DNA from 3 places in the Buttiauxella sp. AC142 genome. Region 1 is predicted to be linked to each of the others. Evidence: predicted binding sites of a transcription regulator. Region 1 holds the regulator's gene; each other region holds the start of a gene.
The links. The regulator Fur, encoded in region 1, represses iron uptake genes when iron is present. The targets are predictions, from matches to a motif close to ATAATAATGAGAACNACTATCAA.
Positions count from the first base shown of each region.

Region 1 (4,936 bases):
GAACGTGTTGATAAATTAGTGCTGATTGATATCGCCCCGGTGGATTATCAAGTGCGTCGCCACGATGAGATTTTTGCAGCGATTAATGCAGTTACCGAGGCAGACGTTAAAACTCGCCAGCAAGCCGCCGTCATTATGCGCGAGCATCTTGATGAAGAGGGCGTGATTCAGTTTTTGCTGAAATCCTTTGCCGATGGCGAATGGAAATTCAATGTGCCGGTGCTGTGGGAGCAATATGAGAATATTGTCGGATGGAAAAACATCCCTGCCTGGAACGAACCGGCGCTGTTTATTCGCGGGGGTGCATCTCCTTATGTTGACGAATCTCACCGCGAACAGCTGCTTTCGCAGTTCCCACAGGCCCGTGCGCATGTGGTTGCCGGTGCTGGTCATTGGGTTCACGCCGAAAAACCTGATGCTGTTTTGCGCGCAATTCATCGTTATATTGATGAATCCGCAGCAAACTGATTAAAAACAAACCGACTGGCCGCAAGTTGCGGCTAACGCGTTGGCGCGCAAGCCATGCTGATGTATGATTGCGCGCTAAATTGCGCCAGAGCACCCCGCTCAGTGCCACCTGAATTCCCTGTCAGTAGTCTAATCATGGCAAAAGAACAAACGGACCGTACTACATTAGATCTGTTCGCGGACGAGCGTCGCCCGGGGCGACCAAAAACAAATCCGCTAACGCGTGATGAGCAATTGCGTATCAACAAACGCAATCAACTCAAGCGCGATAAAGTACGCGGCCTGAAGCGAGTGGAGCTAAAGCTCAATAACGATGCGGTAGATGCTCTCAACCAACTGGCTGAAGCGCGCAATATCAGCCGTAGTGAGCTGATTGAAGAGATACTACTCGCACAACTGAAGCAGCATCTCAGTTAGTTTTAGTGCTATGTCCTGGTATGCAATGTTGCAGTCTGTGCACACCGGGGCGATAGCAGTTTCCGCACCACGAAGTGTTCTGCTATGATTGCCCTATCTGTGGCCAAATAGCAGCCACCATACCATTAAGTATCAAGAGGTTATTTTACTCATGGCAATCGTAGGCATTTTTTTCGGCAGCGACACTGGTAACACCGAAAATATCGCGAAAATGATTCAAAAACAGCTCGGTAAAGAAGTTGCTGAGGTGCATGACATTGCTAAGAGCAGCAAAGAAGACCTGGAAGGCTTCGATATTCTGCTTCTCGGCATCCCAACGTGGTATTACGGTGAAGCACAATGCGACTGGGATGATTTCTTCCCGACGCTGGAAGAAGTTGATTTCAATGGCAAACTGGTTGCTCTGTTCGGCTGTGGCGACCAGGAAGATTACGCAGAATACTTCTGTGACGCGTTAGGTACTATCCGCGACATCATTGAGCCACGCGGCGCAGCTATCGTCGGTCACTGGCCAACTGCGGGCTACCATTTCGAAGCCTCTAAAGGCCTGGCTGACGACGATCACTTTGTCGGTCTGGCTATCGATGAAGATCGTCAACCAGAACTGACGGCTGAACGCGTTCAGAAATGGGTCAAGCAAGTTTCTGACGAGCTGAACCTGGCTGATATCATCAACGCCTGATTCTGGATGTGACGCAGCTTTTAAACGGGTTGCGTCACATTGATAGATATTATCGATTAAAATAATTGCTACAAATTTTTAACTTTTCAGTTTGTCCCTGTACAATGACCTCCTGATCAAAAAGCTAGCAAGGCAAACAAATCGCGACTCAGCCGCCATTTTTTAGCTTGATTATGCATAATACTTGCGGTTCCCATTTAGAAGTGGCAGTTCTATAATGAGACGCATTCATCTTAACGCTCACCCTGAGTCCGAGCGAATCGTTAAGCAACAGGACAATTTCCGCATGACTGACAATAATACCGCATTAAAGAAAGCCGGCTTGAAAGTCACGCTTCCGCGATTAAAAATCCTTGAAGTGTTGCAGGGGCCGGTGAACCACCACGTCAGTGCGGAAGACCTCTATAAACGTCTGATTGATATGGGTGAAGAGATTGGTCTCGCCACCGTATATCGTGTACTCAACCAGTTTGATGATGCAGGCATTGTGACTCGTCATAATTTCGAAGGCGGCAAATCCGTATTCGAACTGACGCAGCAGCATCACCATGACCATCTGATCTGTCTGGATTGCGGCAAGGTTATTGAATTCAGTGATGATTCAATCGAAGCCCGCCAGCGCGAAATCGCAACACGTCATGGCATTCGTCTGACTAACCACAGCCTGTACCTTTACGGTCACTGCGCTGAAGGTGATTGCCGTACTGATGAAAACGCACACGAAATCAGCGAAAGGTAATCCGTATATTCTGGCTTCTGATTCAGGAGCCATGCATAAAAAAACCGGTGAGGACACTCACCGGTTTTTTTATGGCTTACGCACTACCATTATTTGTTGTTAGCGCGAATCTCTTGCCAGATTTTATCGCATTTAGCTTTTACCGCCTGATCATTACCCGTGCGGGTCGCCTGAATACAGTTCTGGTAATCCAGGGTACGAACCGTTTCTTTCTTCGCGAAATCCTGATGCTCTTTTTCCTGAGCCAGTACATTCAACACGCTTTGGCAGGCCTGAATTTTATCCGGATTACCTTCTGCGGTGTTAATACAGGCGCTATACGCTTGTTTTAGTTTCGTATCTTCCGGAGCCGTTTTAGGTTGTTGCTGCGCACACGCACTCAAACCTAACGCCATCACCACTGTCAGAACGATTTTTTTCATGCTTGATATCCTTAAGAAAACCGGGCGTTTTCACGCCCGGATTCGAATCAGAAGATGGTGAACGGTGCGATAACAATGAATTTCACGTCACGCTCATCCTGGAAGATGTTGCCGTAACCACCGCCCCAGCTTGGGATGTCGGAATGGTTGTCGTACTGAGTGAAGTGCAGTTTGAACAGAGTGCCTTTCGCACGGCCATCCTGAACGGTATACAACGCATCAAGGCTGTACGCAGATTCTTTCAGGCGGTTATCCGCATCGTAGTAACCGTCTGTGGTTGGTTTGGAGCTTGGTTTGGCATCCCATGCGTAAACATAAGAAGCGCCCACCGCCCAACCCGCAAGATTCCAGTTGCTCAGGTCATACATCGCGCCTGCAAATACCGCTTTTTCACCGTTGGCGTTGAAGTCAGAGCGGTTATCCCACCACACATCAAGACGACCGTTGGAAGAGGCGTAGGTTGGCGTCATACGCTGTAGGAAGTAGCCCTGTTGGCCATCAGCCTTAACCATGGTTCCTTCAAGGCGCAAATCAACCTGGCCGACTCTGTATCCGAGAGTCAATGCCTGCAACCATGCGGTGCCGTCGTACAGATCGTTCACACTACCGTCAGAAACTTTGTCACGCGTGCCGTAGAACTGGTAGCTGGTGGTTAACGGGCTGCCCGCGATATCAAATTTGTAGCTCGCCTTAGTGAAATACTGATCAACATAACCTTCAGCCTGGCCAAATGCGGCCTCAAGAATCAGGTTATTTTTGAAGTCATATTTCGCGCCAAGTGAATGTAAGTATTCAACTTTGGTGTTCTTATCGTTCTGATAGAACTTGTCCATTTCCAGGTGCCACGGAGCTTTATACTCGTTGGTCCACATGTAGGAGAAGCTCAACGCACCAGAATCGCCATAGTCAAAGTTTGCACCAGCTTCTGCGCCCTGGTAAGTACCAGGCATGAAGCTCCAGTGTGGTGCTAACAGAGTTTGACCGGTTGGCTGAATGTAACCACCACGCGCCCATACCGGGCCGTATTTGAATTTAGCCGCTGCTTTATAGAGGCTGATGCCGCTCTTATCGCCGGAATAATCTTCGTCATAAGCTTTGTTAGAAGAGGAGAATGCGATTTCGTTTGGGTGACCGCTGTTAGCGTTTTCTGCCATTTCGATAGCAGTAAAGGCCGCAACGTCCAGACCAAACATGTCTGCGGCATAACCTGACTGGAAGTCCAGGTTTGCGTTCCATGTGGAGTGCGCAAGGTTAGTTTCGTATTTACCCGTTGTGACGTCTTTACGGTCACGCTCACGCTGCCAGTAATAAACGCCGCCGGTCAGCGTTGAATCATCAATAAAACCTGCTGCCGTTGCCTGAGGGATGACCACTAATCCTGAAAGAGCCGTAACACCTGCGATTGCAAGCGCCAGCGCACTACGTTTGCCACTAAACGTACGCATAGAAAATTCCTCTTTGACGAATAAATAATCGCTGGACGTTAAAAGACGTCATGTAGCGAAAAAAGTAAAAATGCCTAACGGCTAAAGCGGTTATGAATATTTGCCCGCATTACTGCTTCCTTAAGACTATTTTTCGCGACGCGAATTATCAACGACTTTGTAAGAGTTCATTCCGATATTATGACAGAGAGCACATAATTTATGAGTATTTGTAACAAATGACGACTCAAGAGTTTTATCTGGATAATTGAAATTATTAACATACAAAACTCTACATGAGAGCGCTCACATAATTAAACAAAGAATTATTAATGTTCCGATATTGACCGTGAAAATTTTGCAGTGAGGAGCGCAAATAACATTAATTCGCAACGCGAATGTGAAGAAATGTTTAACCAGATGATTCTAAAGCGAAAAAAAAACGCCGCGATTTGCGGCGTTTTTGTCATACATTGACCATGTAACCTTAGGGTTATTCGCCCATTTTGGCCCAGGTATCACGCAGCCCGACGGTACGGTTAAACACCAGTTTTTCAGCTGTTGTATAACGGCTATCCAGGCAGAAATAACCTTCGCGCTCGAACTGATACGCTTTGCTGATTTCGGCATTTTTCAGGCTTGGCTCGACAAAACCTTGCTTGATGACCAGAGATTCCGGGTTAATTGTGGCCAAGAAATCTTCAGCAGCCCCAGGGTTCGCCACGCTGAACAAACGGTCGTAAAGACGGATTTCAACCGGCAATGCATGTTCAGCACTGACCCA
Region 1 covers NZ_CEEDCH010000001.1:1,144,322-1,149,257, reverse strand. The annotation lists gene ybfF (esterase) at 1-468, shown strand, start outside; gene ybfE (LexA regulated protein) at 604-885, shown strand; gene fldA (flavodoxin FldA) at 1,037-1,567, shown strand; gene fur (ferric iron uptake transcriptional regulator) at 1,854-2,306, shown strand; gene chiQ (ChiQ/YbfN family lipoprotein) at 2,396-2,728, opposite strand; gene chiP (chitoporin ChiP) at 2,776-4,173, opposite strand; gene glnS (glutamine--tRNA ligase) at 4,646-4,936, opposite strand, start outside.

Region 2 (4,936 bases), 430 kb from region 1:
TCTGCACGGTTGATGGAGATAGACTTGTCAGACAGTGAGTAGTAAGCCGCAACCTGCGTGCGCAGGCTATCGCCCGAGTAGCGCCAGCCTAACTCATACGAATCGACCTTGATCCCCTGAAGTTTTGACTGTGCAACGTTCACACTGTTCACCAGTTGATAATGGCCATTGACCAGGCGGTAAGTCCCGTTACCGTAATATTTTCCTGGATCAGGTAATTCAACGCCTTGCGAGAAGTTAAACCACGCTTGCTGGCGCTCGGTGATGTGCATTAACACGCCAGCATTGAACAAAGCATTGTCGTAATCAGTGGTGCCACCAGGGATAGAATCCGCTGATTGAGCGATACCATTTGCAATGCCTTGTTGCTGAGTAAAGCCAACAAAATCATCAACTTTGTTTTCAGTCCACTGGTAACGGACGCCGCCGCTTAGCGTAAACATGTCGGTGATGTCATAGCTGGTTTGCATGAATGGCGCGAAGTTGGTAATGCTGTAGCCAGGGTAGCGCCCGGTGGTGTAAATGCTTTGGTTATTCAACCCACCTGAGGCATTCGCTTTCGCTAAATCAAAGAATTTTTGGTTTGAGGTAAAGCTTTCGTGGTCGGCATCCACACCGTAGGTAATTTGCCAGCCATCAACGGGCTGGCTGGTCAGTGCGAGTTTTGCACCGTACTGATCGGTATCTTGCTGCGAGGCAGAGAAACTGGTGACTGCGCCACGCGTCAGGGTCGGGAACGGATAGAACGTCAGGGATTCATCGCGATAATAAACCTGCCCAACCAGCTCCTGGCCGAGGAAATCGCTGTTGGAATATTGCAGGCTAATCAGATGACGCTCGGTGCCAGGAATACGGTCTGAATTGAGTTGGTCGCTGACGTAAGCATTACCATTTCCGGTAACAGCCGAGAAATTCTCGCCCAGATTTAGCCCGTAATCGTCATCGCCCTGGCTCTTGTAATATTGCGTGACTAACTGTAATTGCTGAGTTTCATCAATATTGAGAGTGCCGGTTCCCATCACATCCAGACGGTCAGAATACTGCAAGCCGGTTTGCGTGTTATCAAGCAGAGTCTGGTCGCCATTGCCATCGAACCAGCCACCGAACTTCTGATAGGCCACCGACATTCGTCCGGACGCATGTTCGTTGCCGCCAGAAATTGCCCCTGCGATACGCTCATCGTGATCTTTGCTGCTGTTAAAGCCTGATTTAATGCCCGATTCAAATTCCATCTGGGTTTCAGGCTGGCCTTTTTTGGTGACAATGTTAATCAAACCGCCGGTACTACCGCCGCCGTACAAAGAGGTCGCGCCGGAAATCACTTCAATATGCTCGATGTTGAACGGGTCAATGGAATCAAGCTGGCGGCTATCGGTACGGGAAGAATTCAGACGAACACCATCTACTAACACCACGATAGAGCGGCCGCGCATGTTCATGCCGTAGTTGGTGCGGCTTTGACTGCTGACATCAAGCCCTGGAATTAACTGTGCAAGTGCATCTTTCAGCTCCTTGCCACCCTGGATTTGTTGTTCGAGTTCAGTGCCTTCGATAACCCAGGTCGTCTGCGCCATTTCTGCCACGGTACGGTGCATACGGTTCGCAGAAACCAGAATATCTTCTTCTGAAGTTTGCTGCGCAAAAGCTGGAGCCATCATCGCCAGAAGCAGCGGGTTAAGCACCCAGCGTGCATTTTTATGCATCATCATCATTCCTTAGATGGAAAAGATTAACATTTGAAAATATTTTGAAATAAGAACGGACTGGATTTTGCCGATAACGGTTCTCATTATCAATCTCAATTGATAGTATTTCTTAAATTAATCTTATGAATAATCACATGATTTATGTGGTTTACTTTTTCTGGATGTTGGCCTGATGCGGCAAAGGAGTCGAAATGGCAGGAGTGCAAGGGTATCGCTTGTTTAATGTCCAGTTAGTGCATAAATCGCAAGTTTCACCTTCGCTATTGAGTCTGGTGTTTGGCGGTCCGGATGTTGCACATATGAAATGTGACTCGCCCGATCAGCGAATCAAAATGTTATTCCCCTCTGAAGATGGCTCTATTCCTGCTCTGCCGGAGCAAGGCGAGTGGTATCAATTGCTGCAACAATTGCCCAGAGAAAAGCGACCCGTGGTGCGCACTTATACCTTGCGCAAGGTTGATCGCGAGCGCCAGGAAGTCACCGTTGAATTTGTCAGCCACGGTACGGAAGGGCCGGCCTCAGCATGGGCAATTAACTCGCGACCTGGCGACCAGATTCAAATCGTTGCGCCTAATGCCGAATATACTCAAGACAGCGGTGGATACGAATGGACTCCGCCGAGCGGTTTACGCCATGGGCTAATCATCGCCGACGAAACGGCATTGCCCGCAGCGAAAGGTATTCTTGAATTGCTGGCTGCGGGGCAGAACCCGCCACAAATTCAGGCATTTTTTGAAGTGCCAGACGAAGGTGACTGTGTCGATTTGAGCGAGTTCAGTTTCGCGCAAATTCACTGGTTAGCGCGTAAAACAGCGAATGCCTCGCATGGAGAATGCCTGCTCAAATCCGTCAGAGAAAATGTGCAGCTACCTGAAGCCGCAGGCGTGACGGAGGAACTTAATGAAGAAGCGGAAGGCGAACTGCTGTGGGATAAAGCGACTACGGTAAGCAATGATTTTTACGGCTGGGTCGCGGCAGAATCCACGGTGGTGAAACTCCTGCGCCGCCATTTGATTGGTGAATGCGGTGTGAACCATGACACCATCAACTTTATGGCGTACTGGAGTAAAGGGCGGGAGCGTTAAAAGAGCAGGGCGGCAAACGCCGCCCTGTATTAGATTTTTTTAAGTTCTGGCATCAGCCGCATCGTCGTATTCACGATTTGCATCAGCTCTTCATAGCTGGCGTTTTCGCGCGCGCTCACTGACATCCCCTGAATAATACAGCACAGGTACTTAGCCAATTTACGGATACAACTGGTCGCAGGCATTTCGCCTTGTTCCTGGCGCTTGGCCAGAAAACGCACCAGCGTTTCTTCCTGCATCGACTGACGCGTTTTTATCACTGCCGCGATATCTTCCGAAGATGCGGCCAGCACGGAGGAAGTACAGATGATAAAGCAACCTGTTGGCGTGTCTTTCTCAGTAAAGAGCTTCGCAATCAGCGAAAAATAATCTTCCAGTGCTTGCTCGAGCGTGCGTTCTTCGCAGAACAGGCAATTCTCACGCATTTGCGAGAAACGTTCGATATAGCGGTCCAGAACGGCTTTGAATAACCCTTCTTTGTTGGTGAACTCTGCGTACAGCGTCGGAGCTTTTGCGCCCGTCGCTTCGACCAGATGCGCCAATGAAGTGGCTTCATAACCGTGTTGCCAGAACAAAGCCATGGCCTTGTCGAGTGCTGCTTCCCTGTCAAACACTTTCGGTCGGCCACGGCTTTTTTTAATGCAAGTCGTATCAGATGACATATGCGCCGTTTAACCTTTGTCTGTTTATTGAACGATCATTATAAAAATAATATCACGCGGTAGCTATAGGGAAGAGTGGAAAAATAATTATTTCCTATGCTTATGAAAATATAAGCTTTTATAAAATAATTAACGGTCATTATAAAATTAATTTGACGTGTGATGCAGATCACGTTTATGATTTAGTTATCGAACGTTAAGTAAATAAATTTAACGGCCTTATAAATGTTTATCCAAGGTAACTATCATGAAAAACGTAAAAAATCTTATTGCTGCTGTTGTTCTTAGCTCAATTTCATTTGCAAGCTTTGCAGCTGTTGAAGTTCAGGCTGCCCCAGTTGGCGAGCAGAAAGTAGGAACGATCAGCGCATCCGCCGGGACTAACCTGGGTTCTCTGGAAGACCAACTGGCGCAGAAAGCTGAAGCAATGGGCGCAAGTTCATTCCGCATTACTTCAGTCACTGGACCAAATACATTGCACGGTACTGCGGTAATTTATAAATAAGCCTGTGCCCTCTAAGTAAAAACTCTCTCCATAAGAAAGGCCCTGTTGAAAAACAGGGCCTTTTTCTATTGCTGAAAAGGGCGGCAGGCGCCGCCGAGGGTTAGATTTTTTTCAGCTCCGGTAACAAGCGAAGTGTCGTGTTGACGATCTGCTTTAATTCCTCGTGGCTTGCATCTTCCCGCGCGCTGACTGACATGCCCTGAACAATGCAACACAGGTATTTAGCCAAATTTCGAACGCAGGTTGTGGCCGGGATTTCACCTTTCTGTTGGTGCTGCTCGAGGAATTTAAGCAGCGTAGCTTCGAGCAGAGACTGACGAGCCTTGATCATTTCAGAGATATCGTGCGATGAAACTGCCAGAACGGATGAAGTACAAATCATAAAGCAGCCCGTTGGGGTTTCTTTATCGGTAAACAGTTTCGCCACCAGATAAAGATAATCCTCAAGCGCCTCTTCAAGCGTTCGATTGTCACAACGCAGGCAGGTCTCTCGCAGTTTCGTCACACGAGCCAGATAGCGGTCTAAGACGGCCTTGAACAAACCCTCTTTATTGGTGAATTCGGCATATAACGTTGGGGCTTTTGCCCCTGTTGCCTCAACCAGATGTGCCATTGAAGTGGCTTCGTAGCCGTGTTGCCAGAACAAAACCATGGCCTTATCGAGTGCGGATTCTTTGTCGAACACTTTTGGTCGGCCACGGCTTTTTTTGGTATCGCAGGTGTCGGTAGACATAATTAGCCGTTTTAACCTTTTCTATTTTATGAGCGATCATTATAAAAATAATATCTCATGGCTTCTACTGCTAGTTTGTCCAAAAATAAATCATGGCTATCTGTATGAAAAGTAAGTCATTAATAAAATAATTAACGGTCGTTATAAAAATAATTTGACGTGTGATGTAGATCACGTTTATTATTTACTTATCGAACGTTAAGTAAATAAATTAACGGGCTTACAAATCATCTGCTTAAGGTCAA
Region 2 covers NZ_CEEDCH010000001.1:1,574,228-1,579,163, forward strand. The annotation lists gene iutA (ferric aerobactin receptor IutA) at 1-1,703, opposite strand, end outside; gene AC0IWZ_RS07180 (siderophore-interacting protein) at 1,898-2,791, shown strand; gene AC0IWZ_RS07185 (TetR/AcrR family transcriptional regulator) at 2,821-3,453, opposite strand; gene bhsA (multiple stress resistance protein BhsA) at 3,701-3,958, shown strand; gene AC0IWZ_RS07195 (TetR/AcrR family transcriptional regulator) at 4,059-4,691, opposite strand.
Region 2: the regulator Fur is predicted to act here: its motif matches at 1,774-1,796, upstream of AC0IWZ_RS07180 (siderophore-interacting protein).

Region 3 (4,936 bases), 1.3 Mb from region 1:
CGGCTACGCGTGGTGGAAATACAATAAATACGAGAAGACGCTGGATAAAGCCGGGCGTTATGAAGCGGATACACCGCTGGCGAAGATTGCGCTGGAGCAGCAGGGCGGCGCAAAGACGGAAGTGAATATTGCCAGAAGTGTGAATTTGTAGAAGGTCAAATAAATGGCGGATGACGCTGCGCTTATCCGCCCTACAACACCGTGCCGTAGGTCGGATAAGCGCAGCGTCATCCGACACCCGATTTACCGATTAAAAATCATATCCCACGGTCGCAATTACAGAGCGCTCGGCCCCCCAGTAGCAGTAACCCGTTCCATAACAGCCCGCAACGTAATCACGGCCCGTCAGGTTGGTGGCATTCACCTGCACGAACGCCCCTTTCAGCGAAGGAGTCCACGCGCCCATATCTGCACGAACCATCGCATCCATCAATGTGGCAGAAGGAACGCGCAGGGTGTTTTCGTTATCCGCCCATTGCTTGCCGATATAACGCACGCCCGCGCCGACACTAATACCAAAATCTGCCTTGAACATACCCCACAGGCTGGCCATCTGGTCAGGCGTCACATATGGCGTGTTGCCATCGTTACCGTCAATCGCATCTTTGAAGCGCACTTTATTGTAAGTGTACCCGGCGATGGTTGAGAAACGCTGCGTCCACTGGGAATGCGCTTCCAGTTCAACACCTTGCGAGTGAACTTTGCCCGCAGGTTCGTAGTAGCTGCCCTGCACGACACGGTTGCCGACATCTTTCTGCGTCAGATCATACAGCGCCACGGTATACATATCCGCGGTGCCCACTGGCTGATATTTCACCCCCGCTTCGTACTGCTCGGCAGTGGTAGGTTTCAGCAATTTGCCATCGGCGCCCGGCAGAACCTGCGGGGTAATCGCCTGGCTGTAACTGATATACGGCGAAACACCGTTGGTGAAGGCATAGAGTAATGATGCCCGGCCACTGAAATGGTCATCGGTACGGTTATCCGTTACGTCGCTATCAATAGCTTGCGCCACAATATGGCTCTTCGTCACGATATGGTCGTAACGACCAGACAGCGTCATATGCCACTGATTCCACTTCATATCATCCTGCAAATAAACGCCGGTCTGTTCGTACTGACGCTTGCCTGCTTTGGTCAGCAAACCCTGGTTGATGGTGGAATAAGTCGGGTCACGTGGGTCGTAATAGTAGAAACCGCCAGGGCCGCCGGACTCGCCGGTCCATGGGTTGATATTGGTGGTATAAGCGGAATCATCAGACAGGTTATTGGTGTATTTATGGAACTCACCGCCGAGCACCACTTTATGATCCAGCTCGCCAGTGGCGAAATCTGCTTCCAGCTGGTTATCAATGGCATAAGCATCAAGAGATGAGGTTTCGCCGCTGTAGTAACGCATCAGTTCGTTATGCTGCGCATCAGCCCAGCCAATTTGATAAGCCTGTTTCAGCCCAACGTTGGAATGGGTGTAACTGGCGTTTGAGCGGAATGCCCACACCTCATCGAATTTATGCGCAAACTCATAGCTGTAAATCTGCTGGTGACGTTTGAACTCGTCATTACCCGGCTCGACGTCAGAGAAGCCGGTGTTGATTTTGCGGCCTGTCGAAGAATAAATACTGCCGTCTGCCGGAACAGAACCGTGGAAACCGCCTGAAGGATCTTTTTCCAGATACGCACGCATCACCAGCGAAGTATTTTCGTCCGGCTGCCAGAGCAGGGACGGGGAGATGGCGTAGCGTTCATCACGGGTATTTTCATATTGGGTATCGGTATTTTTGGTCATCCCGATAATGCGATACGCCCATTCGTCGTTGATCGCATTGGTGTAATCAAACGCAGTGCCGTTGGTGCTGTTATTGCCGTACATCGCGCGAACGTGGCCTTCTTCGATAAACTGCGGTCGCTTCGAGGTTTCCATCACCAGGCCGCCAGGAATAGTCTGTCCGTAAAGCGCAGAAGAAGGCCCTTTGATAACATCAATGCGTTCGAGGAACCACGGGTCAACCTGAACCACGTTGTAGCTGCCGGCGTCGCTCATCAGGCGCAGGCCATCAAGGAAAATGTTATTCACATCACCGCCGTGGAAACCGCGCAGGGCAACGGTGTCATAACGTGTTGCGCCACCCGCAAAGCCGGTGAACACGCCAGGCGTGTAATTCAGTGCGCTGTTAACCGATAACGCGCCCTGGTCGTCCATTTGCTGACGCGTAATCACTGAAACCGACTGAGCGGTGGTGATGATTGGCTCATCAGTTTTGGTCGCACCTTTGCTCACCGGCGAGGTATAGCCTTCCGTCGCGCTGGTGGAAGTAGGCGCAGGTGCTGCGGTCACGACGACGGTATCTTCCGCCACGACGTAAGTCGGCGCAGACAAAGCAAGCGCGCAGAGTAAAGCGGAGCGCTTTACGGTAAATGCCAGTTTCATGAAGTGTAATCCCTGAAGCCAAAATGTAATTGCTTGTAATAATGGAATGCGAATTATTATCGTTATTGTTTGCGGTTTCAAGTGCAGATATTGGCAGGGAGGAAATGAAAGACCATGAAAAGAAAGGGGAATGGGGAGGGGGGAGAGTCCTCACTCCTTTGACCTATCTCTTATACGTAACGTTGAGGGAAGGTTCCTACCGATACGGAGAAAGTTCCGTTCACTAAACGTTCAGTGATATCTGTACTCACCGAACCGATGAACGTGCTAAGGGTGCTACCGCTGTACTGAACCCCAGATCCTGGATCTTTGTATCCAGTATCTTGAGGTTCAAACCATGAAATATCCTGTCTCAGTCCGGCTGTCTGCCGTTCAGTATTATCTTTCCCGAAAAGGGACACTCAATGAAACAGCCCTTTTGTTTGGTGTCGGAAAATCGCCCCTGGGTCGATGGATCCGTGCATTCAGGCAGCAAGGCGAAGCCGGGCTGGAGCACCGACTTTCCCGCACTTATACTCAGGACTTCAGGCTCGGGGTTATTCGCTACATGATGAAACACAAATGCAGCAGTGCCGAAGCTTCTGCGCACTTCGCCATTCCTAATGAAACGCTCATCCAGCAATGGTTGAAGCGTTACCGTGAAGGAGGGGCGGAGGCGCTTCATCCTGTTAAAAAAGGAGTCTCTGTGCCCAAAGCAAAATCCCCTCCTGGCTCAAAACCCTTCTGTGAGATGACCCACGCTGAACTGCAGGAAGAGCTCGAATATCTGCGTGCGGAAAACGCTTATCTAAAAAAGCTGAAAGCCCTGAGAGAGGAAAATGCCCTCAGGGAGCAGCAGAAAAAACAAAAATAGTGCAGTCACTGTTACCCGCGCACCGGCTTGTTTTTCTGCTCCGTGCAGCCCGACTGGCGCGGAGTTCGTACTATTACAATGCCACGAAGCCTGCAGCGGAAACCGACAGATATGCTGGTATTGTGCGGGCTATCATGGCCATTAATGTGCGTCATATGGGGCGCTACGGTTACCGGCGTATGACGCTGGCGTTGAGAAAAGAAGGTTTTACGCTGAACCATAAGACAGTCCGCAAACTCATGAAGCAGCACGGCCTGACCTGCCACATTCGCCGCAAAAAGTATCGCTCGTACATGCCCGGTGGCGGACCAGCTTCAGATAATCTGCTGGCCCGTAACTTCAAAGCGGAAAGCAGCGGCATGAAATGGTGTACAGATGTCACGGAGTTCCGGGCCGGAGAGCATAAGCTTTATCTGTCGGTTGTCCAGGATCTGTATAGCCATGAAATCGTGGCCTGGCATACGTCGCGCAGCCCGTCTCAGCGTCTGGTATGCAAAATGCTGGATGATGCACTGAAGGTGAACTACCGGAAAAAAGGACTCATACTTCACAGTGATCAGGGCTGGCATTATAAAACGCTGATGTGGCGGGCGATGCTGGCAGATGGCGGGGTAACGCAAAGCATGTCAAGGAAGGGTAATTGCCTGGATAATGCCGTAATGGAAAACTTTTTCAGTCATCTGAAAGCGGAGATGTACCACAGGAAACGATATGACTCTGTGGAAGTGCTCAAACGAGATGTTATTGATTATATTAATTATTATAACAATGAGCGTATTAGTCTGAAAACGGGTGGAGTGAGTCCGGTAGAGTACCGGACTCAGATGGAAATACAGCAATAAACTACGTGTCCAGGTTTTGGGGTTCAGTACAACCGCAGCACCCTTAGCAATCCCGGCTCCCGGCGTTTAAATCGCCGCTTTGCGGTAAACCTCCGTTTTTCCTTTCAGTCCCTGGGTCGGTTGTGACTCGCTCCCGGCGATCACAACCTCTCGCCGTTCCCGACGGCTCGACCCGGCCTTCCAGTCAAAACGGAGGCGATTTATGCCGGACTCAAAGGTCAACGTCAAAAGCTAAGGTCAAAAGCCGAATCGGTTTTGACCTTGTCCCCGGTATAAATTGCCCCGGCGTTACCCATAAGTAGGGTTGAGCTGCCGGGAGCAGCGAAAGTGAGCGATCGCCGGGAGCGAGTCGCGAACGACCCTGAACGTTGGGGATAAGCTGGGGTTTACCGCGGAGCGGCAATTTAATGTCCGGGCGCCAGGATTGCCAAGGATAGGGCGTTCTCTCCTTGGCACGTTCACCGTTAACAACGGATGCAGAGATAACCAGACGTTCGGGTGAACGGAAAAACACCACAACTTCCAGATCTCACCCTGACAAAATTGCCAGGGTGAGGGCAGGAGGAAAACTACTGCGTGGTTGCCGGAGCGGGCTTCGTCGCCTCAGTCACCGGCCCAGGCGTTGCCGAAGGCAATTTGTCTGGCGTCGAATCACACGGCTTTTCAGTGCCGCATAGCAAATCGAGCATTTTTAGCGTCACACCGTTAGTCCAGCCGAAACCATCTTGTAACGGATATTCGCCGCCACCGCCGCCCGTACCGGTAGAAGAGACATCATATTTCTCCACCAGTTTTTTCTCCCGGTTGTAGGTA
Region 3 covers NZ_CEEDCH010000001.1:2,429,490-2,434,425, reverse strand. The annotation lists gene AC0IWZ_RS11210 (amino acid permease) at 1-151, shown strand, start outside; gene AC0IWZ_RS11205 (TonB-dependent siderophore receptor) at 251-2,428, opposite strand; one part of gene AC0IWZ_RS11200 (IS3 family transposase) at 2,766-3,216, shown strand; one part of gene AC0IWZ_RS11200 (IS3 family transposase) at 3,216-4,123, shown strand; gene AC0IWZ_RS11195 (alpha,alpha-trehalase) at 4,693-4,936, opposite strand, start outside.
Region 3: the regulator Fur is predicted to act here: its motif matches at 2,475-2,497, upstream of AC0IWZ_RS11205 (TonB-dependent siderophore receptor).